Regions from separate parts of the Arthrobacter sp. SlRoot2-15 genome, predicted to be linked through region 3. Evidence: riboswitches for the same ligand, from Rfam matches in the RefSeq annotation. Region 3 holds a riboswitch; each other region holds the start of a gene.
The links. Region 3 has a riboswitch for S-adenosylmethionine ahead of AC6I9V_RS03200 (bifunctional o-acetylhomoserine/o-acetylserine sulfhydrylase). Riboswitches for the same ligand answer to the same signal wherever they lie in the genome.
Positions count from the first base shown of each region.

Region 1: linked by a shared signal. The riboswitch ahead of AC6I9V_RS14195 (aminotransferase class V-fold PLP-dependent enzyme) and the one ahead of AC6I9V_RS03200 (bifunctional o-acetylhomoserine/o-acetylserine sulfhydrylase) in region 3 are both predicted to bind S-adenosylmethionine.
Region 2: linked by a shared signal. The riboswitch ahead of AC6I9V_RS09615 (DUF1737 domain-containing protein) and the one ahead of AC6I9V_RS03200 (bifunctional o-acetylhomoserine/o-acetylserine sulfhydrylase) in region 3 are both predicted to bind S-adenosylmethionine.

Region 1 is NZ_AP046058.1:3,069,980-3,076,403, forward strand. Features, by position in the region: gene AC6I9V_RS14190 (class I SAM-dependent methyltransferase) at 110-886, opposite strand; gene AC6I9V_RS14195 (aminotransferase class V-fold PLP-dependent enzyme) at 985-2,409, opposite strand; SAM riboswitch class IV at 2,444-2,557, opposite strand; gene hisN (histidinol-phosphatase) at 2,647-3,459, opposite strand; gene rsgA (ribosome small subunit-dependent GTPase A) at 3,506-4,621, opposite strand; gene aroA (3-phosphoshikimate 1-carboxyvinyltransferase) at 4,605-5,993, opposite strand; gene AC6I9V_RS14215 (DoxX family protein) at 6,001-6,424, opposite strand, start outside.
Region 2 is NZ_AP046058.1:2,107,466-2,113,889, reverse strand. Features, by position in the region: gene pabB (aminodeoxychorismate synthase component I) at 1-1,092, shown strand, start outside; gene cls (cardiolipin synthase) at 1,095-2,570, opposite strand; gene AC6I9V_RS09625 (aminodeoxychorismate lyase) at 2,664-3,620, shown strand; gene AC6I9V_RS09620 (hypothetical protein) at 3,630-4,421, opposite strand; SAM riboswitch class IV at 4,640-4,753, shown strand; gene AC6I9V_RS09615 (DUF1737 domain-containing protein) at 4,767-5,093, shown strand; gene AC6I9V_RS09610 (rhodanese-like domain-containing protein) at 5,090-5,500, shown strand; gene AC6I9V_RS09605 (O-succinylhomoserine sulfhydrylase) at 5,501-6,424, shown strand, end outside.
Region 3 is NZ_AP046058.1:681,841-688,264, forward strand. Features, by position in the region: gene AC6I9V_RS03200 (bifunctional o-acetylhomoserine/o-acetylserine sulfhydrylase) at 1-818, opposite strand, end outside; SAM riboswitch class IV at 881-996, opposite strand; gene AC6I9V_RS03205 (VOC family protein) at 1,220-1,858, shown strand; gene AC6I9V_RS03210 (isopenicillin N synthase family dioxygenase) at 1,984-2,997, opposite strand; gene AC6I9V_RS03215 (CPBP family intramembrane glutamic endopeptidase) at 3,216-4,007, opposite strand; gene AC6I9V_RS03220 (histidine phosphatase family protein) at 4,088-4,744, shown strand; gene AC6I9V_RS03225 (phenylacetate--CoA ligase family protein) at 4,771-6,159, opposite strand; gene AC6I9V_RS03230 (amidohydrolase family protein) at 6,193-6,424, opposite strand, start outside.

The DNA of each region.
Region 1 (6,424 bases), 2.4 Mb from region 3:
GCACTGCGTTCTCCCTTGAAGTTCCGCTTCACGAAGTTCTTGGTGCCTGCACTTAAAAGTTAGGCACACCGAAATCATAGGCGGGGCGGGCGTGCGGTGCAATGCGGCGTCAGGCCTTGGTGGCGCGCCAGCTTTGGGTCAGATACGGGAGCGGCAGGACCTCGCCGTCGTTGTGCCCGAGGTGTTCGTGGAGGTACCAGTCGAGGTTGCCGAGCACCTTGGCCCGCGTGGCCTCGCCGGCCCGCAGGTAGTAGCTGCGGGACTTGGCCAGTTCCATGATGTCCTGCGTTCCCACAGGATCCTCCCAGCGGGTGAGGTGGCTCTCCAGGCCTGTGAATTCAGGCCCCAGCGGCGGTGTGAAATGGGGCTTGTGGACGTCCCCGGCGTGCATGATCCGGGAGAGCCGGTGCACCCAGGGCACCGAGGTGTCCAGCTGGTTCCAGATCAGCCCCACCACCCCGTGCGGGCGCAGGATCCGCGCCACCTCGGTGCTGGCCAGCAGCGGATCGCACCAGTGCCAGGCCTGCGCCACCGTGACCAGGTCGAAGGACTCCGGTGCCAGGGACGTGCGTTCGGCGGTCCCCTCGACGGCGGCTACGCCCGGCAGGGCCCGGCGCAGCTGTTCGAGCATGTCCGGGGACGGATCCACGGCCACGGTCCGCAGCCCCCGTTCGACCAGCAGCGCGGTGAACTTTCCGGTGCCGGCGCCCAGGTCCGCCGCGTCGCGGGCTCCGGCGGGGATCAACCAGTCGGCGGAGTCCGCCGGGTAACCGGGCCGCACCCGGTCATAGTGCTCGCCGCCGTCCTGGAAGCTCTCCCCGAGCTCCCGCCGGCGGTCATGCTGCAGTTTGGGTCCCCCGTGCAGGTTGGGGCCGCCGCGTGCCACGTGCGATCTCCTTCGGCAGCTTTTGGTGCGTACCTACAGAATTTACCGCACGGGGCCGCGGCGGGCCGCCCGGCCGGCCCTCGATGACGAACCGGACGCTAGTCCAGGGTGCAGGGGGCGGCGCCGGCGGTGCCCGGCGTGTTGGGCGCCCAGTGCGGATAGCTGCGGGTGTCGTTGGCCGGGACCCAGCGGCCGGCGTCCACAACGTAGTCCCAGCCCAGGCCGTTGCGCCGCAGCGCTTCGAGTCCGGCCAGCAGCCGCTGCGCGTCGTCGAGCCGGGAGCCGAGGCCGAAGCTGGCGCGGAGGGAGCCGGCGGGCAGGCCGAGGCGCTTGAGCAGCGGGTGCGCGCAGAACCGGCCGTCGCGCAGGCCGATGCCGTGCTCGGCGGACAGGTACGCGGCGACCAGGCCGGCGTCGTAGCCCGCAACCGAGAAGTTCACAACGCCGATCGTGCCCGGGTTCCCCGCGTGGCCGGTGTCCTCGAAAATGTGGTGGACGCTCACGCCGTCGATTCGCTCCAGTCCCTCGACGAGGAAGGACCGGATGGCGTCCTCGTGGGCATGCCACTGCTGCTCGTCGAGGGCGGCAATGACTTCGGTGGCGCGGGCCAGCGCGGCGGCGCCCAGGACGTTGGGGGAGCCGCCCTCGTGGCGGGCCGGTCCGGTGGTCCAGCTGACGGCGTCGAGCCGGGCGTCCCGCACGGCGCCGCCCCCGGCGAGGTGGGGTGTGCCGGCGTCGAGCCAGTCCGGGCGGCCGACCAGTACGCCGGCACCGAACGGGGCGTAGAGCTTGTGCCCGGAGAAGGCGAGGTAGTCGACGTCGTCCGCGGTGATGTCGATGCGGCGGTGCGGGGCCAGTTGGGCGGCGTCGACGGCGATCCGGGCCCCGTATTCGTGCGCCAGCGCGGCGAGTTCACGGATCGGCAGGATTTCTCCGGTGACGTTGGAGGCGCCGGTGACGGCGAGCAGGCTCACGCCGCCGTGGGCAAGTTCCTCCCGCAGCCGCGCCAGCGTGCCGGCCAGGGTGCCGGCGGCGACGACGCTGCGGTGCGGGACGTTCTGCCAGGGCAGCAGGTTGGCGTGGTGCTCGATGTCGAGGTACAGCACCTCGCCGGTGTGCCGGCCCCCGGCGACGGGCAGGCAGCCGGCCAGCAGGTTCAGCGAGTCGGTCGTGTTCCGGGTGAAGATCACCGAGTCGTCCGGACGGCCGCCGACGAAGCCGCGGACGATGTTCCGGGCGTTCTCGTAAACCGAGGTGCTGAGCTGGGAGGCGTAGCCGGCGCCGCGGTGGACGCTGGCGTAGTACGGCAGGATCTCGTTCAGGTAGGCGGAAACCACAGACAGTGCCGGGGCGGAGGCGCCGTAGTCCAGGTTGGCGTAGCGGACATGGCCGCCCTGGATCAGCGGGGCCTGGATTTCGGCGCCGGAGACCGCGGACAGCGGGCGGCTGGCGGCGTCGAACCGGGCATCGGGGTGCGCCGGTGCGCCGGCGGAGGGGTGGCTGGGGATGGTGGCAGTCGTCATGGGACCTCGCTCGGAAAGGACCCCGCTCACAGGGGATCCGCGCTTGCCGGGTCCGCTCCGGACCGGCCAGGTCGTCACCCGGGGCACCCCGCCGCGAATGGAGGGTTGCCGGCCAGCAAACCGGGGTTTCGCGCTGGCACTCGTGACCTGCTTCGAGCCTAGGACATGGCACTCCGCACGGAAAAGGAAGGCCCGAATATGAAGCCCAGTGTTACGGCCGGCCTGGAGCGGGACCGCCTAGAGCAGGTCGTCGAGGTCCGGGTTGAGGCGCTTGAGGACTTCCGAGTGCAGGATCGAGTTGGTGGCCAGGGCGTTGCCGCCGAAGGGGCCGTCCTCACCCTCGAGGGAGGTGAAGCGGCCGCCGGCTTCGGTGACAATCGGGACCAGTGCGGCCATGTCGTAGAGGTTGAGTTCCGGCTCGCAGGCGATGTCGACGGCGCCCTCGGCCACGAGGCAGTAGGACCAGAAGTCGCCGTAGGCGCGGGTGCGCCAGACTTCCTCGGTGAGCCCGAGGAACTCGTCCAGGTTGCCGCGCTGCTTCCAGCCGCCCAGGGAAGAGTACGACAGCGAAGCGTCCGAGAGCTGGGAAACGTTGGAGACCTTCAGCCGGGTGGCCGCGGCCAGCGACCGGCCCATGTAGGCCCCGGCGCCCTTGGCCGCCCACCAGCGCTTGCCCAGGGCGGGGGCACTGACGACGCCGACCACGGGTTCGCCCTCGTCGACGAGGGCGATCAGGGTGGCCCAGACGGGGACGCCGCGGACGAAGTTCTTGGTGCCATCGATCGGGTCGATGATCCAGCGGCGCGAGCCGTGGCCGGAGCTGCCGAATTCCTCGCCGAGGACAGCGTCGCGCGGGCGCGAGCGGGACAGCTGCCCGCGGATGGATTCCTCGGCGGCCTTGTCGGCGTCGGTGACGGGGGTCAGGTCCGGCTTCGTCTCGATCCGAAGGTCGAGCGCCTTGAAGCGGCTCATGGTCTGGGAATCTACGGAATCTGCCAGTACATGGGCAAGGCGCAGGTCATCGTTGTAGCTCGAAGCGGGTTGGCTCATGGTTCCAAGCTACCGTCAAAACCCGCCGCAGACCGGGAGGCGACCGCTAGGAGACGCTGCCGAGTTCCTTGGTTTCCTGCGCCTCAAGCCGGGGGTCCGTGCCGAGCAGCCGGCGCAGCGACGCGAGCCGGGCCGGGCCGGACGGGCCTGCGTGGCCGCCCTGCACCCAGGCGTCCACCCCGCAGTTCACGGCGGCGGCGTCGTGTTTGCAGCCGCGGTCGCAGTCCTCGGTGCCGGGGGCCAGGTCCGGGAAGGACCGCAGGATCCGGTCCGGGTCCACGTGGGCCAGGCCGAAGGACCGGATCCCGGGGGTGTCGATGATCCAGCTGCCGGCGGGCGCGTCGTTGACCTTCAGCGCCAGCGCGGAGGACGAGGTGTGGCGGCCGCGCCCGGTGACGGCGTTCACCCCGCCGGTGGCGCGCTCCGCCCCGGTCAGGGCGTTGACCATGGTGGATTTTCCGACGCCGGAATGGCCGAGCATCACGGTGACTTTGCCGTCGAGGTGGGCCCGCAGTTCGGAGACGGCGGCCTTGTCCAGCCGGGCGGAGAGCCCGTCATCGGACCGGGCGTCGATGCCGGAGGCTGCCGAATCCGCGGTCTTGGAGATGATCACCGGGAAGTCGAGGTGCTGGTAGTTGGCGAGGAGCTCGGCGGGATCCTTGACGTCGGCCTTGGTGACGAGCAGGAGCGGCTCAATGCCGGCGTCGTACGCGGCCACGAGCGCGCGGTCGATGAACCCGGTGCGCGGTTCCGGGTTGGCGGCGGCCACCACGACGACGAGCTGGTCGGCGTTGGCGACGACGGCCCGTTCGATCGGGTCGGTGTCGTCCGCGCTGCGGCGAAGCAGCGTCCGCCGGTCCTGGATCTTGACCAGCCGGGCCAGGGTGTCGGGTTCGCCGCTGACGTTGCCGACCAGGGAGACGAAGTCGCCGGCCACCACGGGATTACGGCGCAGTTCCCGGGCCCGCGCCGCGATGATCTTGCGTTCGTCCGCGGTGCCTTCGCCGACGACGGCGGTGTACCGCCCGCGGTCGACGGTGATGATCCGCCCGGTGACGGCGTCGTCGTGGCTGGGCCGGTCCTTGGTGCGGGGCCGGGTGCCCTTTTTGTTGGGGCGGATCCGGACGTCGGACTCGTCCCAGGAGTCAGTGCTGCGTGCCACCGTCGGCGTCCTTTTCTGCTGCGGTTCCCTGCGCCAGCATGGCTTCCCAGAGCTGCGGGAAGTCGGGCATGGTCTTGGCCGTGGTGTCGATGTCCTCGACCTCCACGCCGGGCACGGCCAGGCCCAGGATGGCTCCCGCGGTGGCCATCCGGTGGTCCGCGTAGCTGTGCACCACGCCGCCGTGCAGGGCGGCGGGGCGGATGATGAGGCCGTCGGCGGTCTCTTCGGCGTCGCCGCCGAGCCGGGTGATTTCGGCGACGAGGGCAGCGAGCCGGTCCGTTTCGTGGCCGCGGAGGTGGGCGATGCCGCTCAGCCGGGACGGGCCGGTGGCCAGGGCGCAAAGCGCCGCCACGGTGGGGGCGAGCTCGCTGGTCTCGTCGAAGTCGCCGCCCTTGATCTCCGGGCCGCCGCTGACGGTCAGGGTGCCGCCGTCCAGCGTCACGGTCGCGCCCATGGCGGTCAGGATGCCCCGCCAGAGGTCACCGACCTGGGTGGTTTCCGCGGGCCAGTTCGGGATCCGCACGGTTCCGCGGGTGGCCAGGGCCGCCGCCAGGAACGGCCCGGCATTCGAGAGGTCCTGCTCGATCCGCTGGTCAAAGGCGCGGATCGGGCCGGGGGCGACCACCCAGTGGTTCGGCACCGAGTCATCGACCGCCACGCCCACGCCGCGCAGCACGGCCACGGTCATGTTGATGTGGTCCAGGCTCGGTACGGGCTTACCGACGTGTTCGAGATGGAGGCCCTCGGTGAAGCGGGCGCCGGCCAGCAGCAGGGCGGAGACGAACTGGGACGATTCGCTGGCGTCGATGATGAGGTGGCCGCCGCGTACTTGGCCGGTGCCGCGGACGGTGAAGGGCAATGACGCCGCCGGACCGCCGTCGGGCGCGTTGACTGCCACACCCAAAGCGGCCAGGGCCTCGATGATGGTGCCCATCGGGCGTTTGCGGGCGTGCGGGTCGCCGTCGAAACGCGATTCGCCGTGCCGCAGAGCGGCCAGCGGCGGCACAAATCGCATGACCGTTCCGGCCAGGCCGCAGTCAATTGCGGCGTCTGTTGCCACGGCGCCGCCGGCGATCGGGCTGATCTCCAGATCCGGGCCGAAGGCGCCGTCGCCGGGCACCTCGGTGATGGTGGCCCCGAGTTGCCGCAGGGCCTCGACCATCAGGGCGGAGTCCCGCGAGTGCAACGGGGCCCGCAGCCGGGAGGGGCCGTCCGCGAGGGCGGCCAGGACCAGGTACCGGTTGGTCAGGGACTTGGAGCCCGGCACGGTGACGGTCGCGTCAACGGGGCGCTCCGCAAAGGGCGCACGCCAGTGCGGACCGCCGACGGCCGGAAGGGATGAGGCTGCCGCGGTGGGGGTGGTGCCAGTCATTGACGCTCTAGGCTCCGACGGTGTGGTCGACGGCCTTACGGACCGCCTTGTCGGCCTTCTGCAGCTTCTTGCCGGTGGTCTTCCGGGCGTCCGCGGCGAGATGGGCGGTCGTCTTGCGCGCGTCGGCGGCGAGGTGCTCGGCGCGCCAGGCCAGGCTCGGCTTGCCGGCGGTGTCCACGGAAGCGAGCAGCACTCCGCCGGTCAGTGTGACGTTCTTCAGCAGCTGCTTGCGCCGGGCGTCGCGGGCCTCCTTGGAGGAGATGTCCGCACTGCGCCATTCCACGTACGCGTTGAGCGCCGAGATGGCGGCCAGCACGGTCGCGGCGAGGCGGGCGGACTTGCCGAGGGCGAAGAGGACACCGGCGCCCACCTGGGTGCCGCCGATCACGCGGGCCAGGACCTTTTCATTGGTCTGGAACGGCAGCGACTCG
Region 2 (6,424 bases), 1.4 Mb from region 3:
CGCGAGACCGGCGGAAGCAACGTCGACGCCGCCACCCCGGATGCGAGCCTGATCTTCGCCGGCCGCGCCGTGGTCCTGGACCACCGGGAACGCACCGCGTGGCTGCTCGCCCTCGACACCCCGGACGCGGGCGGCTGGCTGGCCGCTGCCCGCGCCGCCGTCGCGGCCGCGGAGGTCGAGTCCGCGGCCGGCGGCAGCAACGGCGGCGGACAGTCGGCCGGTACCGCCGCCGCCCTGGACTTCGACGCACGGGACTCCGAGGCCGCCTACAAGGCCAAGGTCGCCGCGGCCCAGCACGAGATCACCGAGGGCAACAGCTACGAGGTCTGCCTCACCACGGCGCTGACCGCCACCGCGGCGGCCGGGGAAATCGACCCGTGGCAGGCGTACCTGGCCCTGCGGCGCCGCAACCCGGCACCCTTCGCGAGCTTTCTGCGGCTGGCGGATCTCACCGTGGCCAGCACCTCGCCGGAGCGCTTCCTGCGGATCTGCGCCGACGGCGCGATGCGGGCCGAGCCGATCAAGGGCACCCGGCGCCGCGCCGCCGACGCCGCGCGGGACGCGGAACTTCGCCGCGACCTCGAATCCTCGCCCAAGGACCGGGCCGAGAACATCATGATCGTGGACCTGCTGCGCAACGACCTCAGCCACTTCGCGGTGCCCGGCTCCGTCTCGGTCGGCCGCTTGTGCGCGATCGAAAGCTACGCCACGGTCCACCAGATGGTCAGCACCATCGACGCGCGGCTCCGGCCCGGGATGCCGCGGGCCGAGGCCGTGGCGGCCTGCTTCCCGGCCGGCTCCATGACCGGGGCCCCGAAGGTCAGTACCATGGCCATTCTGGACCGGCTCGAGGCCGCGCCTCGGGGCGTCTACTCCGGCGCGATCGGCTACTTCTCCCTCAGCGGCGCCACCGACCTCGCCGTAGCCATCCGGACCCTGGTGATCGCCGCCGGCACGGACCGCGACACCTTGAGCCTCGGCATCGGCGGCGCCATCACCGCGGATTCCTCCGCGCAGGAGGAGTACGAAGAGATCCGGACCAAGGCCTTCGGGGTCCTCTCGGCGCTCGGCGCGGAGTTCCCGCCGGGATAGGTCTACTGCAGGGTGGCCGTGAGCCGGGCGACGTTGTCCACGTACTTGACGCCCATGGGCCGCTTGACCCAGTCCTCGAGCTTAAGCTCGCGCGATATGCCGCGGTAGGTGTCTTCCACGGCGCGGATCCGCTGCACGATGTCCTCGCCGAGCAGCATCACCGAGACCTCGAGGTTGAGCGAGAACGAGCGCATGTCCATGTTGCTCGAGCCCAGCACGGCCACCTCGTCGTCCACCGTGAAGTGCTTGGCGTGCAGCACGAACGGCGCCTTGTAGAGGTAGATCCGCACCCCGGCCTCCAGCAGCGCCTCGTAGTAGGACTGCTGGGCGTGGTGGACCAGGAACTGGTCGCCCTTTTCCGAAACGAACAGTTCGACGTCGACGCCGCGCTGGGCCGCCGTCGTCACCGCGTAGAGCAGCGAGTCGTCCGGGACGAAGTACGGGCTGCAGATCGAGAGCTTGTGTTGCGCGGAGTAGATCAGCGTGTTGAACAGGCGCAGGTTGTTTTCGGTGATGAAGCCGGGGCCGCTGGGCACCACCTGGGCGGTCACGTTTCCGGGCGCCGACTCGGGCCGGTGCCCCAGCTGGTGCTCCAGCGACTCATCCGTCTCGCTGAGCCAGTCGGTGGCGAACACCACGTTCAGGGTGGTGACGATCTGGCCGCGCATGCAGGTCATCAGCTCGACCCACTCGCGGCCCACCTTGCGGTGCTTCGGGTTGTTGTAGGACGGTTCAATCAGGTTCTGCGAGCCGGTGAAGGCGACCTCGCCGTCGATCACCATGATTTTGCGGTGGTTGCGCAGGTCCGGCCGGCGCCACTGGCCGTGGACCGGGCTCAGCGGCAGCATCGGCCGCCAGCGGATCTTGCTGGCCTTGAGCCGTGCGATCAGCTTGCGGTATCCCTTGATGCGCAGCGTGCCGAGGTGGTCGAACAGGATCCGGACCTCGACGCCGCGCTCGGCGGCGTCCTCCAGGGCCGTCAGCAGGTCGTCGGTGACGTGGTCCGAGCTCATGATGTAGAACTCGGCGTTGACGAAGGACTTGGCCTCCCGGACCGCCGCGGCCATCGCCTTGATGGAATCCGGGTAGCCGGGCAGCAGCTCCACGCTGTTGCCGTCCACCATCGGCAGCGAGCCGAGGGTCTTGTTCAGTTCCGCGGCGGACGCCACCCATTCGGGCCCGTTATACCGGCTTTCGACGGCGGCCAGTTCGGAGGTACCGGCCCTGATCCGGGTGTTCACGGCTTCCTGCTGGGCACGGCGGCGGCGGGAGAGCCGGAAGTTGCCGAACAGCAGGAAGAGCACCAGGCCAAGCGCCGGCACGAAGAAGATGCCCAGCAGCCAGGCCATCGCGGTGGTGGGCCGGCGGTTGCCGGGAATAATCCCCAACGCCAGCACACGGATGACGAGGTCAATCACCGTCAGGATCAGAATCACCCAGGACGGCAATATCCCGGTCAGCGGAAACGGCCACAGCACAGGCGTACCCCTCAAGCTCCAGACCCGCGGAACAGTTCCGGAACGGGCAACCCGCACAGCTTATCCCGCCGCGGGCCGCACTAAGCTGAAGGCATGACTACCTCCGCCTCTGTTCCGGCCCCTGCCACGGTGCTGGTGTTCCTCGATCCCGCATTTGAGAACGGCCGGGTCGCCGACTCGTCCCGGCCGCAACTGATGGCCACGGACCAGGGCGCCACCCGCGGCGACGGCGTCTTCGAGTCGTTGCTGGCGGTGGGTGGTGCGCCGCGGAAGCTGCAGGCTCACCTGAGCCGGCTGGCCGGCTCCGCCCGGGCGCTGGAGCTCGAGATCCCGGCGGAGGATGCCTGGCGCCGCGCCATCGACACCGCGATCAGCGAGTTCCGCGGCCAGGCCGGCGGTGACGCCGACGGGACGGACGAACTCGTGGTGAAGCTCCTCGCCACCCGCGGCGTCGAGGGCGCCGCGACGCCCACCTGCTGGGTCCAGGCCTCCCCGCCCCCGGCTGCAGGGCGCCAACAGCGCGAGACCGGCATCGACGTCATCCTGCTGGACCGCGGCTATGACAGCGAGGTCGGCGAACGCGCGCCCTGGCTTTTGCTGGGCGCCAAGACCCTGTCCTACGCGGTGAACATGGCGGCGCTCCGCTACGCCCACGCCCAGGGCGCGGACGACGTCATCTTCACGTCCGCCGACGGACGGGTCCTGGAGGGCCCGACGTCGACCGTCCTGCTGGCGCACCTGGAGACTTCCGACGACGGCGCGGGCGGGGTCCGCACCGTGCGCCGGCTGATCACGCCGCAGCTGGACAGCGGCATCCTTCCCGGCACCTCGCAGGGCGCGCTGTTCACCGCGGCCAAGGCCGCCGGCTGGGAACTGGGCTACGGCCCGCTGGTACCCGCTGACCTCTACGACGCGGACGCCGTGTGGCTTATCTCCAGCATCCGGCTCCTCGCCCCGGTAAACCACATCGACGGCAAGGAAATCGGGACCCCCGAGCTGCGCCGGCAGCTCACGGCCGAGCTGAACGCGCTGTACGCCACGATCCAGTAGCGCCGCCGCTCAGCTCCGGGTGGCGCCCTGCGCGAGGGCTTCGTCCACGAGCCGGGCCAGCGTGGCCGCCGCCGCCCGCGTGACATCCGGGCCTGTGGCCACCGCCGAGGCCGACAGGTTTCCCTTGACGCCCGTCACCAGCAACGTCGTCAAAAGCTGCCCGCTCGGCAGGGTCTGGGTGGCCAGCGAGCCGAACGAGGTGTCCGCACTGGTCTTCACCGGCAGGATCTCGGTCTGGCTCGTGATCTTCTGGCCGCGGATCTCCATGCTGAAGTTTGTGCATTTTTTGCTTTTGGCCACGGCCGCCTCGAGGTTCACCCCCAGCTGTTTCTGATCCGCGACGGCGACCAGCGTGACGACGGTGAGGGCCTGGACCGTGGTGGATTTGGCGACACCGCCGGCATAGGTGCTGCCGGCCGGAATCTGGGCGTTGCTGTCCGCCACGACGGCGCACTCTGCCGGGGATATCACGGCCTCCGACATCGTCTGCTTCGAGATCTCGATGCCCTTCTCCAACTGCTCCGCGGGCACCACCGTAAGCGCATTCCCTTCGCCGTCGGCAAGCCCCGCGATAATCGCCGTCAGTTCGGCCCCCGTGAATGCCTTCGGCGTCGGCGTCGGGGTTGGCGCCGCGCTACGTGACTGGCCGGCGGCCTGCGAGGCGGCGGCTGAGCCCGGCTCGACGGTGTTCGCCGGAGACGTGGCCGGCGTCGTCGTTTGGCCGCAGCCGGCCAGCGCGAGGGCCGCTGAAATCAGGAGGGATGCTGGTGCGCTGCGGCGCAGGTTCATGGGCAGGTTCATGGAGTTCCCCGGTTCCGTTGAAGTAGCTGGCATCTCGCCGAAAGGGCCAGGGGAACAGTCCGGGCGGCGGCCAGGGCCGGACTGCGCAATGAGCCCCCACCACACCGCCCGCAGACGCGATACGGGTGAGCCTACGGCATCGGCGGGCCAGCGCATAGTGACTTAACATGACAGCGGCGGCTCTGCCCGCCGCCGTCGCAGGTGTTAGGTTTTTCGGGAGTAATGAGACCCGGCGCCAAGCCCTGACTGGCCGGTCGGCAACCCTCCCTTTCGCGGCGGGGTGCCTCAGGTGAATACTCGGCATATCGAAATTCGAGCTGCAAGCGTGAAAGAAGGAGATCCGTCATGCCTGACGCGTCCGCCCCCGCTGTGCCTGATACAGCAACCGGGACAGCCCCCGCACCGTCCCCGGCCGGCCCCCGCGCCGAGGAGAAGCTGGCTTACCGCCTGTTCACCGGCCCCGACGACCGCGCCTTCTGCGAGCGCGTCTCCGCCGCGCTGGCCGAAGGCTACGTCCTGCACGGCAGCCCCTCGGCCACCTTCAACGGCAGCACCGTGATCGTGGCCCAAGCCGTGGTGCTCCCGGCCGCGATCGCCAGCGCCGACGCCGCCGTCGCCAACGCGGTGGACGAACTCGACGCCGTCGAGTTCGAGGGCGAAGGCCACGCGTGAGCTACGCCGGAGACCTGACCCCGGAGGAGGCCTGGGCGCGGATTGAGGCCGGCGCCGTCCTGGTGGACGTCCGCACCGAGGGCGAGTGGGCACATATTGGCATCCCTGAGACCGCGGGCGGACGCCGGGAGCCGCTGTTCATCCAGTGGACGCTGGCCGGCGGCTCCCCTAACCCGGGGTTCCTGGAGCAGTTGCGGGCGCAGCTGCCGGACGACGGCGGCGCCGACCTCATCTTCCTCTGCCGCTCCGGTGCGCGCTCCGTGGCGGCTGCCACCGCCGCCACGGCCGCCGGCTTCACCGCCTACAACGTCCTGGAAGGCTTCGAGGGCGAACCGGATACCTCCGGCGCCCGCACCGTGAATGGCTGGAAGAACCGCGGCCTCCCGACCAACCGGGACGAGCGCTAAGTGGGCTTCAATCCCGACGCCCAGGGCTGGAGCCCGGACACCCAGGCAGTCCGCGGCGGGCTTGACCGCACCGGTTTCCAGGAGACCACCGAGCCGATTTTCCTGAACTCCGGCTTCGTCTACGAATCCGCCGCCGCGGCGGAGCGTGCCTTCACCGGCGAGGACGAGCGCTTTGTCTATTCGCGCTACGGCAACCCCTCGGTGGCCACGTTCCAAGAGCGGCTCCGGCTGCTCGAGGGCACCGAGGCATGCTTCGCCACCGCCTCGGGCATGTCCGCGGTGTTCACCGCGCTCGGGGCGCTGCTGGCAGCCGGCGACCGGGTGGTCGCGGCCCGCTCGCTGTTCGGCTCCTGCTTTGTGATCCTCAACGAGATCCTTCCGCGCTGGGGCGTAGAGACGGTCTTCGTGGACGGCCCGGACCTGGACCAGTGGCGCACGGCGCTGTCGGAACCGACGACGGCGGTCTTCTTCGAGTCCCCGTCCAACCCGATGCAGGAAATCGTGGACATCGCCGCCGTGAGCGAACTGGCGCACGCCGCCGGCGCGACGGTCGTCGTCGACAATGTTTTTGCCACCCCCCTGCTCCAGCGCTGCGGGGAACTCGGCGGAGACGTGATCGTCTACTCCGGCACCAAGCACATCGACGGCCAGGGCCGGGTGCTCGGCGGCGCGATCCTGGGCACCAAAGAGTTCATCGACGGCCCGGTCAAGCAGCTTATGCGCCACACCGGCCCGGCGCTCTCGGCGTTCAACGCCTGGGTACTCACCAAGGGCCTGGAGACCATGGGCCTGCGGGTGAACCACTCTTCCGCCTCCGCGCTGCGGCTGGCCGGCTGGCTCGAGGAACAGCCCGCGGTCAGCTGGGTCAAGTACCCGTTGCTGCCCTCCCACCCGCAGTACGACCTCGCGGCACGGCAGATGAAG
Region 3 (6,424 bases):
CTAGCCTTCAGGATGAAGGCCAGGTTTGCCCCCAGCGCCCCGTCCGCGCCGAGGTCCCGGGCGTAGACCAGCCCGTTGTAGGTGGGGTCCGGGGTGTTGAAGCCGGGGAAGCGCTCCGGGTCCTTGCCGAAGTCGAAGTTGCCGGAGTCGACAATCACGCCGGCGATCGCGGCGCCGTGGCCGCCGAGGTACTTGGTGGCCGAGTGGACGACGATGTCGGCGCCCCACTCGATGGGCCGGATCAGGTACGGGGTGGACAGAGTGTTGTCCACGATCAGCGGCACCCCGGCCCGGTGGGCCACGTCCGCGACGCCCTCAATGTCCAGCACGTCCTGGCGGGGGTTGGAGACCACCTCGCCGAAGAACAGTTTGGTGTTCGGCTGCACGGCCCCGCGCCACTGCGCCAGGTTGTCCGGGTCCTGCACAAACGTGACGGAGATGCCGAACTTCTTCAGGGTGTGGGCCAGCAGGTTGTAGGTGCCGCCGTACAGGCTGGGGCTGGCGACGACGTGGTCCCCGGCCTCGGCGATGTTCAGGATTGCGAAGGTCTCCGCAGCCTGCCCGGAGCTGAGCAGGAGCGCGCCGAGGCCGCCTTCGAGGCTCGCGACCCGCTGCTCCACCGCGTCCTGGGTGGGGTTGCCGATCCGGGTGTAGATCGGAGCGAGCTCGGCGAGCGCGAACCGGTTGGCGGCGCTTTCGGCGCTGGGAAAGACGAACGACGTCGTCTGGTAGATCGGCAGCGACCGGGCGCCGGTGGCGGAGTCCGGCTCCTGGCCGGCGTGGATCTGACGGGTTTCAAAGGACCAGGCGTTGGACATTGGAGAGCTCCTGAGTGACTGGGCGCCGGCCGTTCCCGGCTTTTCGACCGGAACGGACCTGGCGGCCGCGCTTGCCGTCCGGCGGGCGCCGGAGGGCCAGGTCTTCACCCGGGGCACCCCACCGCGTTAGGAGGGTTGCCGGCCAGCAAGCCGGGGCTCGATGCTGGCACTCATGACCTGGCTTCAGTCTAGGAACGCGCCCCGACGGCTGGATAGCTTTGTGACGAATATGAATTTGTCCCGGCGGCCGGCCGCGGGGCGTCCGCGGACCGCCCGCTGGCGCCGCAATCCACAGCGGATCCGGGCGGATCCGGCCCCCGGCCCGCACGCGAAAACGACATCCTATCTTGGTTAGGAGAGCCTAAGCTGAGAGCTCCATCACAAAGTGCCAAGATGAGGGCATGCGCATGGATCACGTCTCTTACGCCTGTGAACAAGATGGCCTCGCGGCCACCACCGAACGTATTGCGTCCGCCCTCGGCGTCGAAGCCGTCAAGGGCGGGGTACACCCCCGATTCGGGACCCGCAACATGATTATCCCGCTCGCCGGGCACAAGTACCTGGAGGTTGTGGAGGTCCTGGACCACCCCGCCTCGGACAAGGCGCCGTTTGGCCAGGCCGTGCGTGCCCGCTCGGCGGCCGGCGGCGGCTGGATGGGCTGGTGCGTCGAGGTTGACGACCTCGCCCCCTTCGAGGAGCGCCTGGGCCGGTCCGCCGTCAACGGCAACCGCAAGTTCCCCGACGGCCGCGAACTGGTCTGGAAGCAGATCGGCATCCTGGGCCTGATCGCCGACCCGCAGGTCCCCTACATGCTCAAGTGGGAGGGCGATCCTGAGCTGCACCCGTCCAACGCCTACGCGAGCAACGTCAAGATGTCCGCGCTCACCATCGCCGGCTCGGCCGAACGCGTCACCGAGTGGCTCGGCGAACCGGTGGAGAAGCCGCTGGAAGACGTGGACGTGAACTGGCTCGCCCCGCACGGGACGCCGGGAATCCTGTCCGTCACCTTTGAAACCGATTCCGGAGCCGTCACCATCTGACGATTCCTGCCGACACTTCGGCCGCCAGCAGCGGGTGCCAATGATGCCACCCACCGCTGGCGGCCGAATTCTTTTAAACCGCCCTTGCGCCGCCGGGCGCCCCGACTGGGGCGGGACGGCCGGCCTCAGCCCTTGAGCAGGTCCGGGTGGTGGGCCTCGACGACGTTGGGGTGGGCGCGGAGCCGGTAGCGCAGGGCGTTGTCCCCGTAGGTCTCCAGGATCGGGCTGTTGGTCGGGTCCACCGACAGGCCGCGGGCCTTGGCCTGGAACTCCGGGCTGACCGCGAGCCGGGGCATGGTCGCATCGAGGGCCGGGTTGTAGAAGAACGGCAGCGAGATCCGGTCGGTGCCGCGCAGCGGGGAGATCACCCGGTGCAGGGTCGCCTTGAGGTAGCCGTTGGTGGCCAGCTCGAGCATCTCGCCGATGTTGACCACAAACGTTCCGGGCACCTGGGGCGCGTCGATCCACTGGCCCTGGTATTCGACCTGCAGGCCGCCCTTGCCGGGCTCGACCAGGAGCAGGGTCAACACTCCGCCGTCGCGGTGTGAACCGACGCCCTGCTTGGGATCCGGATCGGATTCGCCCGGGTAGCGCACGATCTTGAGCAGCGGGAAAGCCTGGGCGGCAAACGCGGCGTCGAAGGTATCCTCGGGCGCCCCAAGGGAGACGGCGAGCGCCCGCAGCAGGTCCAGGGAAATGGCGCTGAGCCGCTCGGTCCATTCGGTGACGATCCCGCGCATCTCGGGCAGGTTTTCCGGCCAGAGGTTCGGCCCCTCCAGCCTCCAGTAGTCGGCGACGCCGGGTCCGGGCTCGACGGCGTCGCGCTCGACGCCGATGTCGATCTGTTCGCGCCAGTCGACGGCACCGTCCGTGATTTCGCCGCCGACGCGGGTGTAGCCGCGGAACTGGGGGCTGTGGACGTTCTCGATCGCGAGCTTCTGGTCTTCAGGAAGGTCGAAGAAGCGGCGGGAGATATCGAGCATGGCGTCGGTGAGTTCCTGCGGGATGCCGTGGCCGGCCAGGTAGATGAATCCGACTTCGTGCATGGCATCACGCAATTCATCCCGGAACCGGGCGGCCTCGTCCTGGCCTGCACTCAAGCGGGAGAAATCCAACACGGGGAGTGATTCGAGCGTCAACGTCTCTTAGTCCTTTACAGCGGGTTTGGCAAGCCGGAGCCTGTAACAACTCCAATGTTACGGACCGGGCCGCTGCGGAGAGAGTCTCGTGTCGAAATAAGTCATTCTGCTTGCGTCAGCCCCGGACTTGACCCGTTTTGGTGCAACACGGGGTCACTTACGGCCGGTCCGAGGCATCCGGACGGGCGCTAAGTGACCCCGCGTTGCTTTGTGCTGCGCTAGCCCAGTCCGATGGCCTTGCCGAACAGGCTGAAGCCGACGAAGGCGACGATGTCCAGCAGCGCATGCGCGATCACCAGCGGCATCACCCTGCGCGTCCTTGTATAGATGAGCGCGAAGATGACACCCATGATGGCGTTGCCGATGAAGGGCCCGAAGCCCTGGTACAGGTGGTAGCTGCCGCGGAGCATGGAACTGGCGAAGATTGCCAGCGGCATGCCCCAGCCGAATTTGCCCAGCCGGTCCAGCAGGTAGCCCACCACGATCACTTCCTCCACGATCCCGTGCCGGACGGCGGAAAGGATGAGGACCGGCACCGTCCACCAGTAGGAGTCCAGCGCGCTGGGGATGATCGCCGTCGTAATCCCCAGCGCCCGGCCGGCCGCGTAGAGGCCCAGCGACGGGATCCCGATCAGCGCGGCCAGGCCCAGGCCCTGGAGCAGGTCTTTGCCGGGCCGGGCGAAGTTGAAACCCAGTTTCCGGAATGCCGAGGCACCGGTGCCGCCTGTGAGAGCGCCGCGGGCCAGTCCGGCGGGCCGGTGTTCGGTGAGGAAGTAGATCACCAGCACCACCGGGACCAGGGCGAACAGGATGTCCAGCAGCTGGTAGGTGAGGTCGAAGTATTCGCGGCTGCTCTGCGAGCGGTTCAGCGTCGAGGTCCCCTGCGCCAGCGGCGCCCTGGTCATTTTGTCCAGCAGCTGCACCACCGAATACACCGCCGACTGCCCGAGGGAGAGCCCCAGGACAATCCAGACTTCAAGCCGCAGCCGACGGCGGGAGGGAACCAACATGTTCCTATCTTGCCTGCCGTTCCCGGATGTTGACTGCACGTGCCTATGCTTGGGCTGTGAGCGCGCCCGGGAGAATCTTCATGGTCCGGCATGGCCAGTCCGCGGCCAATGCCGACACCTCTATCTACAACCGGGTGCCCGACTACCGCATCCCGCTGACCCCGCTCGGCGTCGAGCAGGCCACGGCCGCCGGCGAGCAGCTGCGGCGCCAGCTGGACGGCCAGCAGGTGTGCGTCTACGTCTCCCCCTACCTGCGCGCCTACCAGACCCTCGAGGCGCTGAAGCTGGGCCCGCTCACCGAACGCGTGATCGAGGAGCCCCGGCTGCGTGAGCAGGACTGGGCGAACTTCCAGATTGCCGGCGACATCGAGGACCAGAAGGAGCTCCGCAACGCCTACGGGCACTTCTTCTACCGCTTCCGCGAGGGCGAGTCCGGTTCCGACGTCTACGACCGGATCTCCTCCTTTATGGAGACCCTGTACCGGCACTGGTCCAAGCCGAGCTACGCGCCCAACGCCCTGTTCGTGACCCACGGCCTGACCATGCGGCTGTTCTGCATGCGCTGGTTCCACTGGTCGGTGGAGTACTTCGAGTCGCTGAACAACCCGGACAACGCCGAGATCCGCACCCTGCTGCGCTCCGCGGAGGGCAAGTACGAGCTGGACAAGCCGTTCAGCCAGTGGGAGGAGCGCCGCGTGGACGAGACCGTGCTCGACGCGCCGCCGATGTTCTTCTAGCCGCCGTTCTTCCAGCCGGTGGTTGCCTAGCCCGCGGGCGGTTCCTTCAGGGCGATCACCTGGTGGAACTTCCCGCTGGGCCCGCTCTGTTCCGGAGCTTCCTCCGCACGGACCAGCTCCACGTTCGCCAGGCCCTGGCCGGCCAGGAAGCCGGCCAGCTTCGCCGCCACATCCTGCCACACCGTCTCCGCCGCGGCGCCGGGCTCCGGCTGGAGCCGCACCCGCAGGGTCACGGGCCCGGTCTGGACCAGCTGGCAGCGGTGGACCCCCGGCGCGTCGTCCACCGGGGCGGTGATGGCCAGCGGCAGTACGCTCACCGTGGCGCCGCGGCCGTTGTCCAGGTGCAGGACGTCGTCGTGCCGGCCGGCCACCCGGATGGCCGGCAGCGGGTTGCCGCACTCGCAGGGGCCGGGCTTGGCGACCACGGAGTCGCCGAGGTCGTAGCGGATCAGCGGCTGGACCCGGTTGGCGAGGTTGGTCAGCAGCACCGTGTGGGACGGCTGCCCGGCGGGGGTGGGCCGGTAGTCCGCCTCGACCGGTTCGAGGATGACCCAGTCGCTGTTGACGTGCAGCCAGCCGCGGGGGCAGTCCAGGGCGATCGGGGTGAACTCGGAGGCGGCGTAGACGTTGTGCACCGCGCCGCCGAGCGCCGCGGCGAGTCGCTGCGGGTCGCCCAGGGATTCGCCGCTGGACTCCACGATCACGGGGCGGATGTGCAGCCGGCCCGCGTCCTGTTCCCCGGCCAGCAGCTCGAGCGCGCTGGGGTAGCCCACCACGAGGGCCGGGTCGAAGTCGTTGAGCGCCTGCACCAGCTGCTCCAGCGGCTGCTGCACGGAGAACAGCCGGTAGGCGCGGCGGCGGCCCCGGCTGCGGCGCCGTTCGGCCTCGAGCCAGACCACTCCGGCGAAGTGTCCGCCGGCGCCCACCACGACGGCGGCGCGGATTCCCCGCCGCAGCATCGCGAGCAGCCGGCGGGCGTCGAGCGCGGACCCGACGATCCGGACGCCCTGGGCCCGGTAGCAGGCGACGGCGTCGGGGTCATGCACGAACAGGCCGGGGTGGCCGGTGGTGCCGGAGCTGGTGCAGGCGAAGTAGCGGCCCCGATAGCGGGTGCCGACCAGCGACGGATCGGCCACAAAAGCCTCGAGGTCCGCCCGGGTGACGGCCGGGTCGGTGACCCAGTCGTCGAACCGGGCCATGAGCTCCGGCTTGGTGACCGGGGGCAGGTCCCGGAGCTGGATGTCCCCGGCCGGCAGGCCGCGGTAGAGCGTCCGGTAGAACGGGGAGGCGGTGCGGGCGAAGGCCACCAGGGCGGCCAGCCGGGCGTCCCGGCGCCGGGCCAGGGCCCGTTCCCCGCCGTGTTTGGCGCGCACCAGATCGATCATGATGGCGAGTTCCCTGGCGAAGCCGGCCATGTGCATTCCTCCTTGGCCTCCTGGGCGGGCCGGTCAGCGGGCGCGGACCCCGGCGCGCCAGACGGCGTGGGTGAGCGGCATCCCCGGCCGGTACGCCAGGTGCGTGGCGGACGGGGCGTTAAGCAGGTGCAGGTCCGCCCGGTGCCCGACGGCGATGGAACCCACGGCCCGCTGGCCGTCGACGTCGTTCCCGGTCTCCCGGCCCAGCGCCAGCGCTCCGCCGTAGGTCGCGGCCCGGACGGCCTCGTGCACACTGAGCCGCATC